Regions from separate parts of the Staphylococcus sp. FSL K6-0223 genome, predicted to be linked through region 4. Evidence: riboswitches for the same ligand, from Rfam matches in the RefSeq annotation. Region 4 holds a riboswitch; each other region holds the start of a gene.
What was found. Region 4 has a riboswitch for thiamine pyrophosphate ahead of MHI13_RS01460 (3-oxoacyl-ACP reductase). Riboswitches for the same ligand answer to the same signal wherever they lie in the genome.
Positions count from the first base shown of each region.

Region 1 (3,310 bases), 480 kb from region 4:
ATAAAGATGAAAATGATGAAATAGCGTGTGATTATATATTTTGTAAAGCATTTGGTAAGATGGCTAGCAACATTGAAAAATATACTTCTCAAGGATCTTTAGTAGGTATTACTGGCCAAATGCGTTCTCGTAAATATGAAAAGGAAAAACAAACTCACTTTGTTACAGAATTATATGTTGAAACAATTAAATTTATGTCCCCTAAATTAAATAATGAAAAACTCTCAGATAGCTCACTAAATACAGACACTTATCCATTTGATAATCTCGAATTAATGAATATAAAATAAAACTCTCTATTTTTAATACTCCAAACCTTTCCAATTAATATAAAATAAGTCTTTCAATTATACTCAAATATACTCAAGAGGTCGGTATAAATATTCCGACCTCTTTAACTATGTATAAGACATTAGATACAACTCATTCATTGAATGATAAAAAAGACAGTGTATTTTTCTGAAATATTACAAAGTAATTACAGTTGGTTCTTTTATTATATATCTAATAAACACTGCCATTAAAGTGTTTATAGTATATATATAAGAAAAATTATTTACAAATCTATGTAATTTTAATGTAAAATAAGTATATTTTTTTTATTTCACTGTAACCTGCTAAGCTTTTTTAGATGTTAGAGTAGTATCCGTAAAATATTTAAGAAAACAAATGACTTAGGAGGATTATACTATTATGAAAAAGACAATTATTGCATCTTCATTAGCAGTAGGCTTAGGATTAGTAGCAGGAAACGTAAGTCATGCTGATGCAAGTGAAAATCAAATTAATAAAGAAAAATTAGCTCAATTAGCGGAATCTAACGATCAATCATTAAATCAACATCCTATTCAAGAAGGAGCTTATAATTACCAATTTAATTTAAATGGTAAAACTTATCATTTTTGGTCAGATGGAACATATTTTAAATGGGAATATTATCCATCAAACGGTTCAACTGTAAATAGTGCTAATCAAAATGTAGCTTCAACTCAATCAGCACAAAATGTATCTTTCCAAAATAATAATTATAATCATATAAATCAATCAGCTTCAACTTCAAATGTAAGTCAACACTATGCAAATGAAGCTCAAACACAACAAGCACCAAAAACAACACAAACTAAACAAGCAACTCAAACACAACAAGCACCTGCTAATGCAACTACAAATCAACCTAAACAATCAACAAGTGGTTCATCTGTAAATGTAAATAGTCATTTACAACAAATCGCTCAACGCGAATCAGGTGGAGATATTCATGCCATCAACCCTTCTTCTGGTGCAGCAGGTAAATATCAATTCTTACAATCTACTTGGGATTCAGTAGCACCAGCACAATATAAAGGTGTATCACCAGCACAAGTACCTGAAAGTGTTCAAGATGCTGCGGCAGTAAAACTTTATAATACTGCAGGTCCATCTCAATGGGTTACAGCGTAAAACTTAATAAATAATTTACTAGTGCCTGAGACAATATGAGTTGTCTTAGGCATTTTTATATATATTGATAGTAATGACTGAATTTAGAAAGATTTCTGTACTATTCTTTATTTATTATATTTATAATAATAGTTGTATGAATTAAACTTATTTCAATGAATATCTTTTTTATTTGAATTATAACAATGGTTTTGTTATGGTTAAATTAAACTAAAGACTACTAGGGGAGCCATGGAACATGGCTGAGATGAAGCATTCAGACCCTTATAACCTGATTTGGTTAATGCCAACGTAGGAAAGTAGTAATACATATTCATTCATTCTATTTTTTTGAATATTGACTACATTTCTACGTTGAAATGTAGTTTTTTTATTTAAGGAGGAATAGTTAATGAGTTTTTCAGATGAATTAAAGCAAGCGTCAAAGCCAATTATTGAAGAGATTTATAATGATGGTTTTATTCAAGATTTATTAAAGGGAAAATTATCAAAACAAGCAGTACGCCAATACTTACGTGCTGATGCTTCTTATTTAAAAGAATTTACTAATTTATATGCTTTACTTATTCCTAAAGCACCTACTATGAAAGAAGTGAAATTCTTAGTAGAGCAAATTGAATTTATGTTAGACGGCGAAGTAGAAGCCCATGAAATTTTAGCGGACTATATTAATGAACCTTATGAAGAAATTGTAAAAGAAAAAGTGTGGCCACCTAGTGGAGATCATTACATTAAACATATGTATTATCATGCTTATACACACGAAAATGCTGCATACACTATAGCTGCAATGGCACCATGTCCTTACGTATATGAAGTGGTTGCTAAATGGGGATTAGAAGATTCAAATCTTAATAGAGATGCACTTACTGCTAAGTGGTTTGATTTTTATAGCACTGAAATGGCACCTTTAATTGAAGTATTTGACCGTTTGTTAAATGAACTTACAGAACATTGTACCGAACAGGAAAAAAGAGAAATTAAAGAAGCATTTTTACAAAGTACTGTACATGAACGTCACTTCTTTAATATGGCATACATTGATGAAGAATGGGATTTTGGAGGAGCAAATCATGAATAAACCTAAGATTGCGTTAACAATTGCTGGTACTGACCCTTCTGGTGGCGCAGGAGTTATGGCAGATTTAAAATCATTCCATGCTTGTGGCGTATATGGAATGGCTGCTATTACAAGTATTGTGGCTCAAAATACTAAAGGAGTTCAACATATCCATAATCTAGAAACTAGTTGGGTTAAAGAACAATTAGATAGCGTATTTGATGATGAATTACCTCACGCAATTAAGACTGGAATGATTGCTACACATGAAACGATGGAACTGATTCAAACGTATTTAAAAAATCATAGCAATATTCCCTATGTTATCGATCCAGTTATGCTAGCAAAAAGTGGTGATTCCTTAATGGATGATGAAACAAAAAAACATCTTCAGAAAACGCTCTTACCATTAGCGGATGTCGTTACTCCTAACATTCCAGAAGCTGAAGAAATTACTGGCTTGAAAATTGATACTGAAGATAATATTCGTAAAGCAGGTCATATATTTATAAATGAAATAGGAAGTAAAGGTGTAGTAATTAAAGGCGGTCATTCTGCTGATTTAAATAATGCTAAAGACTTTTTATTTACTAAAGATGATGTCTATACTTTTGAAGAGAAGCGATTTAATACGCCACATACTCATGGTACAGGTTGCACATTTTCAGCTGTTATCACAGCCGAACTAGCTAAAGGTAAAACAATTTATGAAGCTGTAAAAAAAGCTAAAAAATTTATTTCATTAAGTATTGAACATACACCTGAAATCGGTCAAGGACGCGGCCCGGTAAACCATTTTGCTTATATGAA
Region 1 covers NZ_JBBOYX010000001.1:789,998-793,307, forward strand. Annotated here, with positions in the region: gene MHI13_RS03855 (single-stranded DNA-binding protein) at 1-290, shown strand, start outside; gene MHI13_RS03860 (transglycosylase family protein) at 694-1,440, shown strand; TPP riboswitch at 1,653-1,755, shown strand; gene tenA (thiaminase II) at 1,832-2,521, shown strand; gene thiD (bifunctional hydroxymethylpyrimidine kinase/phosphomethylpyrimidine kinase) at 2,514-3,310, shown strand, end outside.
Region 1: linked by a shared signal. The riboswitch ahead of tenA (thiaminase II) and the one ahead of MHI13_RS01460 (3-oxoacyl-ACP reductase) in region 4 are both predicted to bind thiamine pyrophosphate.

Region 2 (3,310 bases), 150 kb from region 4:
AAGGTAGCAATTTATATCGCTACCTCTTTACCATTATCATTAATGATATATTCTATTGCCGCCTTCTCTAAATTCTTCGGCTTTCTCTTTCATGCCTTCAAGTTGTTCTTTGTAGGAATCGCGAATATCATGTGATAAGCGCATTGAACAGAATTTTGGTCCGCACATACTACAGAAATGTGCAATTTTCGCTGATTCTGCTGGTAATGTTTCATCGTGAAATTCTCTCGCTCGATCAGGATCTAACGCGAGGTTGAATTGATCAATCCAACGAAACTCAAAGCGCGCTTTACTAATTGCATCGTCGCGTTCTGTTGCCCCTGGTAAGCCTTTAGATAAATCTGCTGCATGTGCTGCAATTTTATAAGTGACCACACCATCACGTACGTCATCTTTATTTGGTAAACCTAAATGTTCTTTAGGTGTCACGTAACATAACATTGCCGTACCATGACTCGCAATTTGAGCAGCACCAATGGCAGATGTAATATGGTCATATGCTGGTGCAATATCTGTTACAAGAGGTCCTAATGTATAAAATGGTGCTTCTTTACAATAAAAATCTGCTAAATCTTGGTTTTCTTTAATTTTATGCATTGGAATATGCCCTGGACCTTCAATCATAACTTGCACATTATGTTTCCAAGCAATATCCGTTAACTCACCTAACGTTTTCAACTCCGCAAATTGACTTTCATCGTTAGCGTCATAAATTGAACCAGGTCGTAAACCATCTCCTAGAGAAATAGCAACATCATATTGACTTAAGATTTCACAAATCTCATCGAAGTGTGTATATAAAAAGCTTTCTTCGTGATGTGCAAGACACCATTGTGCAATAATTGAGCCACCACGAGAAACAATCCCAGTTAAACGATCAACAGTTAATGGAATATAGTGAAGACGTAATCCTGCGTGAATAGTAAAATAATCGACCCCTTGTTCAGCTTGTTCAATTAATGTATCTCTATACGCTTCCCATGTTAAATCTTCTGCCACCCCATTTACTTTTTCTAACGCTTGATAGATGGGCACTGTTCCTACTGGTACAGGTGAGTTACGTAAGAGATACTCACGAGTTGTATGGATATTTTTTCCTGTAGATAAATCCATAATCGTATCTGCACCCCAATGTGTGGCCCAAACTAATTTTTCAATTTCTGCTTCAATAGATGAAGACACAATAGAGTTACCAATGTTCGCGTTGATTTTTACAGAGAAGTTTTTACCAATAATCATTGGTTCAGATTCAGGATGATTGATATTATTAGGAATAATCGCGCGTCCTCTCGCAATTTCTTCCCTTACAAATTCTGGTTCCACTTGTTCTCTAATTGCTACAAATTTCATTTCTTTAGTGATAATCCCTTGTTTAGCGTAGTACATTTGTGTAACTGGTGTATCTTTACTGCCACGTCTTGGTTGATATTCGAATGGATGAGCTACATAGTTTTTATGTCCTTCTTTTGAAAAACCGTTATCAATCGATTGAATACGGCGACCTTCATAATGTTCAACGTCTTCACGTGCTTCAATCCATGCATCGCGAACCTTTGGAAGTCCGTGATTGATATCAACCACATAACTGTCATCATGATAAGGACCTGCTGTATCGTACACTACGACAGGTTCATTTTGAAAACTACGTTGTTCTAATTGGGTGTCAGAAAGTTCAATTTCTCGAAATGGTACAAAAATATCACTATCATTACCTTCACCTTTTTTAAAAATACGTTTACTTGCTGGAAAAGTTCTTTTAAAATTGATTTTTTCTTGTTTCATTAACAATGCCTCCTAAGTTAGGTTACTAGAAGGGTCTAAATATCACTGATTATATGATTCATAAAAAAGCATTCAGCTTAATACTGAATGCATAAGAATAAGTGAATATATACGAAAATATATGTAAGTATCATAATGAAGAAAATGATTCATCGTTAAATTGACCTTTTCATCAAATTATGAAAACATCCATATGTCATTGTAAAGTGACTCACTGGCTTCCCTACGCTAGTATTAACTAGATCAGGTTCAAAGGGTTGGAACATGATGTTCCTTTCAGCAATATAAAGCACCCCTAGCAGAGATTATTAAATTATAGGTTACTTAACCTATACTTATACAATGACTTAAAATTCCAAGAATATCAAGTCAATATATTAAATATTTTTTATAACTTTTAGACATCCGAAAGTCTAACTTCACACGACCCGAAGTCTTACTTAAAGATTGAAAAAGCAGCAACCACAAGGGTTACTGCTGTCCTATTTTTTTGACTTATCCTCCAAAGAACAAATCAATAAAGTCTCTACTTCTGTTTCTATCTTGTTTATAAAATTCGGTATATCCACAATTTTTACAAGTTATCGTCTTAAAATTATTATGTTGTACATCTAAAAATTTAGACAATCCTGATCCTGTTGCAGATAATGTACCTTCTTCTACTTCTGTATGACCACATTTTATACAACCTTGATTTTGATTTTCTGACATAATGAACCACTCCTCTATTATATTTGTTGTTAGCTTACATAATACAATAACCCCCAAAATTGGGGGTTATTCATTAAATTGATGTTTCATGTTTTTTATAACATCAATAAATATGGATTTTCAATATATTTAGCAAGTACTTTTAAGAAATCAGCTGCGCCTGCGCCATCTAAGATTTGATGATCGAAAGTTAAACTTAATGGGATACGAGAGACTTGTTTTACCTGATCTCCTTCAAGCACAAGTTCTTTAGCTAGAGCACCGACACCTAAGATACCTGTTTCACCTAAATTTAAAATTGGTGTGAAGTATTCGATACCACTTGCACCCATATTCGTAATTGTAAATGTCGCGCCACTAAGTTGAACGTCACCTGTATTTCCTTCCCGTACTGCTTCAGCTGATGTTTTAATTTCTTTTGCTAAAGTGCCAATACTTTTAGTATCTGCATTGTCAATGACTGGCACCATAAGACCATCTTCAAGTGATGTCGCAATACCTAAATGTACATCATCGTATTCTGTTAATTCACCGTTTTCATAACGAGCATTCATTGCGCCATATTCTTTAAGTGCTAGGACTACTGCTTTAGCTAATAAAGCTGTGACTGTCAATTTTACATCTTGATCTGCATCTTTTAATTCTTCAGATAATCGAGCTTTAAAGTCTAATAAACGATCTGCATTGACTTTGCGATGTAATGTTAATTGAGCAGTATTATTAAGACTTTGTCGCATATTTTGAGCAATACGTTGACGCATTGGATTCAGACCTTCACCAATGCTAGACACATCGAAGTTTTGTGGCGTTGAAGATG
Region 2 covers NZ_JBBOYX010000001.1:153,018-156,327, reverse strand. Annotated here, with positions in the region: gene thiC (phosphomethylpyrimidine synthase ThiC) at 40-1,782, opposite strand; TPP riboswitch at 1,986-2,089, opposite strand; gene MHI13_RS00700 (zinc ribbon domain-containing protein) at 2,278-2,493, opposite strand; gene MHI13_RS00695 (dihydrolipoamide acetyltransferase family protein) at 2,589-3,310, opposite strand, start outside.
Region 2: linked by a shared signal. The riboswitch ahead of thiC (phosphomethylpyrimidine synthase ThiC) and the one ahead of MHI13_RS01460 (3-oxoacyl-ACP reductase) in region 4 are both predicted to bind thiamine pyrophosphate.

Region 3 (3,310 bases), 120 kb from region 4:
GTAAAATACCGTTACGATAATGACCAGAAATCACATATAAATCTTCATCAATACGGTCCATTATCGGTATTTCTCCTTCAGTATATGGACGGACACCAGACCATTGTTTAATGACTTTGCCGTGTGCGAGTTCTGGTATACGTTCATTTGCAAAGTGGTGTAACCAAGAGATACCATCGTCTGTATTACCAACTGAATAGTTATCAAACTCGCTTGTGGCACCAATTAAGAAACGATTTGGATATTTTGGTACGATGTAACAGCCATTGGTCATAAATACGGTTTCTTTTAAATCCAAATGATCATTTTCAATCAGTAAGACTTCACCTTTTACACCGACTACATCTCTAGGTAATGAGTATTGAGTTAATAATTTAGATGTCCATGCGCCCGCTGCCACAATGACTTTCTTAGCTTGTAATGTGCCTTGTGACGTTTCAACATCGTAGTACCCATTTTGGCGATGAACAGATTGTACCTCTGTATTAAAATATCGCTTAATTTGACGTTGCTTTAAAGATGTAAATAAAGCTTTAGTGTAGTGATTGGCATTAATTTGTCCATCTTGTGGAATGTAAATAGCCATTTCACTTGATGTTACTGTACCATTCGTTAAATGAGTAAGTTCCTCATCTGAAAGAACAATGACGCTAGAATCTAAACCGCTTAAAAATTGATACTGCTTTTCTAAACTTTCAACATCTTCAGGACGATTAGCCACTTTAATTAATCCTGAATTTTGAAACTGAATATCAATACCTGTCTCATCTTCTAAATCTTGACATAATTGTGGAAAGAGACTTCGTGATTCAAGAGCAAGTCTAAATAAATCAGTATCTTCAGTAAATTCATTTTGAGCACCTAACATACCACCTGCTTTATATGATGCGTGTTTACCTGGCACGTCACGATCGATAAGTGCAATGTCAAGGTGAGATTGGCTTAATTGTCGCGCAATAGACATGCCAATCACGCCCGAACCTATGATTAAAACATCATGCATCTTTCAACCACTCCTTTCGCAACAGTTCAATTTGTTGTAAAGATGCGTTCATAAAAAAAGAAATCGCACAAATTCCTTTAAAACCATGAGGTAATTGAGGAATCGTTTTTTCAGTGATACCTCCAATGGCATAAATGGGAATAGGAATCTCTAACACACGTTGAATCTCTGCTTTTGATCGAGGCAATTGATTAGGTTTTGAAGGTGTCTTAAAAATGTGACCAAAAAAGACATAATCAAGATCGTGTTCATAAGCTGCTTTAACAGATTCAATTGAATGTGTAGACATACTTACTTCAATCTCTGGATGCGTTGATTTATAGCTAAATGCATCTTCATCCATTTCTCGAAAATGAATATGAGAGAGGTGAAGTTGTTCAAGTAAATGTACATCACTATGAATAATGATTTTTGATTTAGGGAATCCTTTTTCTATAAGTGATGTTAAAAATGAAGACAAATCACTTGATGACATGGGAGTACGAAACAATAAACCATCTATTCCATCCGAGATATCAAGAAAATGTTGTACATCATCATTGGTTAAATCTTTATATTTCGTTATCGCTATAAAAATGAACATCACTCCTTATTAAACAAAAAACGCTATTTCCCTGCAGTAGGGAAATAGCGTTTTGTTTAACTTTACGATATCCTAGTCGCCACTTTCCTACGCCAGTACAAACTGGATCAGGTTCCAGGAATTATAAAGTTCGTTCTTTACTCTCAGCCTTAAACAAAGGCACTTCCAGTGGATCGTTTATTCAGTTGTGTTTAAAATAAACATCAGCATTTTTGCTTCATTTTTATTCTACAACCTTTTTTAATAGAGTTCAAATACAAAAATAAATTAGATTTATAGTAATATATTTTTTAATCAAGAAACCACGTTTTATATAGCCATGTATAAATTAAATAAAAAATATTCAAAAAGTAATTGTAAACGTTTACAAAAACTGTTAATATTATAAAAAATATATCAGAAAGCCTATGAGATGAGGCTCGAAAGGCGGTTGGAAACAACAGGGAAAGACGTGATTGGGAGTTTTCATTGTCAACGTATAAGTAGAATCAACACAATTTTAAAGGGAAGCAGGAAAAATAATTATGGTACAAAGACAAAAGAAAAGTAAGGTTCGTTGGTATTTCGCTATCGCATTCTTTATTATTGGGGTTATTGCATATATGGATAGATCTAATATCTCATTTATTGCACCTCAAATGATGGAAGATCTTCACATGACAAAGCAACAATTTGGTTTATTAGCTTCATTCTTCTCACTGGGTTATGCATTGATGCAAGTCCCTTCAGGTATGTTAGCAGAGAAGTTTGGTCCGCGTAAGATGATTTCAATCGCATTATTATGGTGGAGTGCATTTACAATTTTAACGGGAATGATTAAACATCATGGTCTATTATATTTAGTACGTTTCTTATTTGGTATCGGAGAAGCGCCAATGTATCCATCTAATGCAGTATTCAATTCAACTTGGTTTGCTAAAGATGAAAAAGGGAGAGCATCGAGTGCGTTGTTAGCAGGATCATATTTCGGTCCAGTATTAGCACCAGTAGTTACCATCGCAATTGTTAATGCATTTAACTGGCAAGCTGTATTCTATATTTTCGGTGCGGTTGGTATTGTGATTGCAGCACTTTGGGCAATTATTGCTAAAGATTTACCTGAGCAACATCGCATGGTCAATGAAGCAGAAAAACAGTATATCATGCAACATCGTGATTTAGTAGAAACAACTAAATCCGTAGCACCTTGGAATCAATTTTTTAAACGCATGAGTTTCTATGCTATTGCAGGGCAATATTTCGTAGTTCAATTTGTTATTGCTCTATTCTTAATTTGGTTACCTACTTATTTAACTGAGCAATATCATGTACAATTTAAAGATATGACAATTAGTGCTTTACCATGGTTTATTATGTTTATTTTAATTTTATCTGCGGGTGCGATTTCAGATAAAATTTTGCATAGCGGTCAAAGTCGTTTTGTAGCGAGAGGGTTAATTGCAATTGTTGGCTTTATCGTATTTGCTATCTCCATCTTCTTTGCAGTTCATACACAAAACTTATATGTGACCATCTTTTGGTTATCACTTGGCTTAGGTGGTATGGGTATTTCAATGGGAATGAGTTGGGCAGCAGCAAATGACATTGGACGTAACTTTGCTGGTACAGTATCGGGTTGGATGAACTTATGGGGAAATATTGGTGCGTTAATCAGTCCGTTTTTAGCAGGTGCATTAGTATCATCACTTGGCTGGACAATGACATTCCAATTATTAATTATTCCA
Region 3 covers NZ_JBBOYX010000001.1:432,397-435,706, forward strand. Annotated here, with positions in the region: gene thiO (glycine oxidase ThiO) at 1-1,003, opposite strand, end outside; gene MHI13_RS02035 (thiamine phosphate synthase) at 996-1,586, opposite strand; TPP riboswitch at 1,654-1,763, opposite strand; gene MHI13_RS02040 (MFS transporter) at 2,111-3,310, shown strand, end outside.
Region 3: linked by a shared signal. The riboswitch ahead of MHI13_RS02035 (thiamine phosphate synthase) and the one ahead of MHI13_RS01460 (3-oxoacyl-ACP reductase) in region 4 are both predicted to bind thiamine pyrophosphate.

Region 4 (3,310 bases):
CATATTCCAAGAAACAGAATATACTGCATCTGCATATTTTGTAGCTAATGCAATACCTTGTTTAGATGCACCTGCTTGCATGGCCACAGGTTTTCCCTGAATGCTACTTGGTGTTGTTAATGGTCCATCAACTTGAAAATATTTGCCATTGTGGTGAAGCGGTTTGATATTGCGATTTATCATTGTATGATGATGCCGATTGGGTTTGAAATCTTCAGTATGCCAAGAATCAAACAATCCATTCATGACTTGAGCAAACTCTTCAGCTTTTTTATAGCGTTCATCATGATTGGGTAGATGTTCCATGCTGTGATTTTGAGCTTCGGCATCTGTCATGGAAGTGACTAAATTCCATCCCACTCGTCCACCACTAATATGTTCTAAACTAAGTAACTGACGTGCTGCAGTGAATGGATTAGAAAATGTACTTGAAATGGTAGGAACTAATCCAACATGTTGTGTGACTTGAGATATAGCAGTTAAGTTAATCAGTGGATCAAACCAAAAACTTGGCATAGAAGTATAGCTAGGAATAAAAGACTGATTATCTGCGAAAAAGACTACATCTAACAACCCTTTTTCAGATAACTGAGCTAATTCTTGATAGTATTGAATATCACCGATACGTTCAATACTTGAATTGGGAAGTTGCCAAGCAGCTTGATGATGACCACATCCATAGATTAATACGCCGAGATGAAGTTGATGTTGATGAGTCAATTTAATTTCTCACTCCAATGTTTATTTTATTTCTATTCTAAGATAAGGAAGACCAGTTATATATTAATTCATGGTTAAACCACCATCGACAGTAATATTTTGACCAGTCATACCATCTGCTGCTTCGCTACTTAAATAAGCGACCATATTAGCAACATCTTGTGGGGTAGTCACTTTACGTAATGGAGTCGTCTGTGCAATTAAATCAAAAACGTCTGGTGTAGTGACAGCACTAGCATCAGTTGTTTTAAGCAATCCGCCTGACACTACATTAGCAGTAATACCATATTGCCCTAATTCGGCTGCAATATTACGTGTGAACCCAATCAACCCAGCTTTAGCTGTTGTGTATTCATGATATGGTACAACAGGATGTTGATATAAGTTTGTGCCAATACTTACAATGGTGCCAGAACCACGCTCTATAAATTGTGGAATGACACTTTGAGTAACATTAAAAGCGCCTTTTAGTGTACCATCAATTTGTTGTTGGTAGTCTTCCCATGATAAGTCTTTAAATGCCTTTTGCGCATTTGGATCAAATTTAAAATTAACTAATGCATTATTGACAACAACGTCAATTTTTCCAAAATGATGTGTTGCCTCATTAACTAAACGATCGACTTCGTCACGTTGTGTGACATCTGCTTGTAAAGCAATGGCGTTTTCACCAATCTCATGTGCTAATTGTTCAGCTGCTTCACGACTTTGATTGTAATTAATGATAACTTCAAATCCTTGTTTAGCTAATGTTTTTGCAATGACCGCTCCTAAACCACGGCTACTTCCAGTTACTAATACTGTTCTCGTCATAAATATCGTGCCTCCATTTACTTCATTTACAGCAAAAAAATATGCAACCTTCACATTAGGAAAGTTGCATTAAAATAGATATATCATTATTGAGAACAGTTTGACACATCTCAACAGGTCATCTTATTTTATACGACACTTTCCTACGCTAGTATAAGCTAGTTCAGGTTCAAAGGGTTTGAGGTTACACCTCATCTCAGTTTTAAAACACCCCTAGTGCATATGATTTAACTATAGTTTCACTTTATGACTTCTATTATGAGAAGTCAAGCGCTTCCATATAATATTCAACAACATAAAAAATATCATCAAATTTAAAGATAATATTTTATATAATTTATTTATATAATAAATTTAAATATGATAATTGAAAATTAGATATTCTGTGTTTAAAATAAATAAGGCACAAGACATGTACATCATAGAATAGATTAGTTATCCAACGTTAAATGAAAGTTTAACGTTTTTTTATTTTAAAAAATAAGGAGATCGACATTTATTATGAATTGGTTAGCAATTATTTTATTTTTAGCCGTTGTTATTGGAGTCAGCCTTTATGCATTTTGGCGTTCAAGGAAAATAAAGACTGATAGTGCAGGTGGCTATTTTATGGGAGGCAATAGTTTAACAGGATTTACGATTGCCTCAACAATTATTATGACCAACCTATCTACAGAACAAATTGTAGGACAGAATGGTCAAAGTTATGGCAAGGGTATGGAAGTTATGGCTTGGGAAGTCACAGCTGCTGTAGCCGTTGTCTTACTTGCATGGATATTCTTACCCAAATATTTAAGGTACGGTGTGGATACCATTTCTGAATTACTTGAAATGCGTTATGGTACCTTTACTAAACGCTTCGTTTCTATATTGTTTATTTTCACTTATGTTGTATCATTTTTACCAGTTGTCTTATATTCTGGTTCATTAGTATTTAATAAAATGTTTAGTATTGGGGAATACTTAGGAGTAAGTGATGCCACAGCAACGATTATTATTGCATTTGTCATTGGTGCAGTAGGTGTTATCTATTTATTTATCGGTGGTTTGTCACTGAGCGCATTTAGTGATTCAATCTATGGTGTCGGATTAATTATAGGTGGTTTGATTATTACAATTTTAGGTTTACATCATTTAGGTGATGGGAATTTTGTAAAAGGATTCGACCACATGGTCCAACGTACGCCTGAAAAACTAAACGCTTTTGGGGCCATTGATTCAGATGTTGTTCCATGGCCAACATTATTCTTTGGTATGTTCTTTAATAATTTATTCTTTTGGTGTGCGAACCAAATGATTGTACAAAAAGCCTTAGCTGGTAAGAATTTAAAAGAATCACAAAAAGGTGCGATATATTTAAGTTTATTTAAAGTATTTGGTCCTATTTTTACGGTGATTCCTGGTGTTATTGCATATAATTATTTCAACGGAGGTATAACATCTAATGATAATGCATATCCTGCATTGATTCAGGCGATTTTACCTGATTGGGGTTATGGTCTATTCGGGGCAGTTATTTTTGGAGCTATATTAAGTTCATTTGTTGGATCATTAAACAGTACAACAACACTCTTTACTTTAGACTTTTATAAACCTATTTTTGGTAAGCGTGCTTCGGATCAACATATTGCACGTGTCGGGCATATCGCGACAGTTGTGATTGGTGTTATTGTAGTAGGTATATCTCCACTTATTGCACTTTTCCCAAGTGGATTATATGCGATTGTGCAACAGTTCAATGGTGTATATAGTATGCCGGTACTTGCACTGGTCTTAG
Region 4 covers NZ_JBBOYX010000001.1:307,996-311,305, forward strand. Annotated here, with positions in the region: gene MHI13_RS01455 (LLM class flavin-dependent oxidoreductase) at 1-720, opposite strand, end outside; gene MHI13_RS01460 (3-oxoacyl-ACP reductase) at 784-1,533, opposite strand; TPP riboswitch at 1,657-1,758, opposite strand; gene MHI13_RS01465 (solute:sodium symporter family transporter) at 2,035-3,310, shown strand, end outside.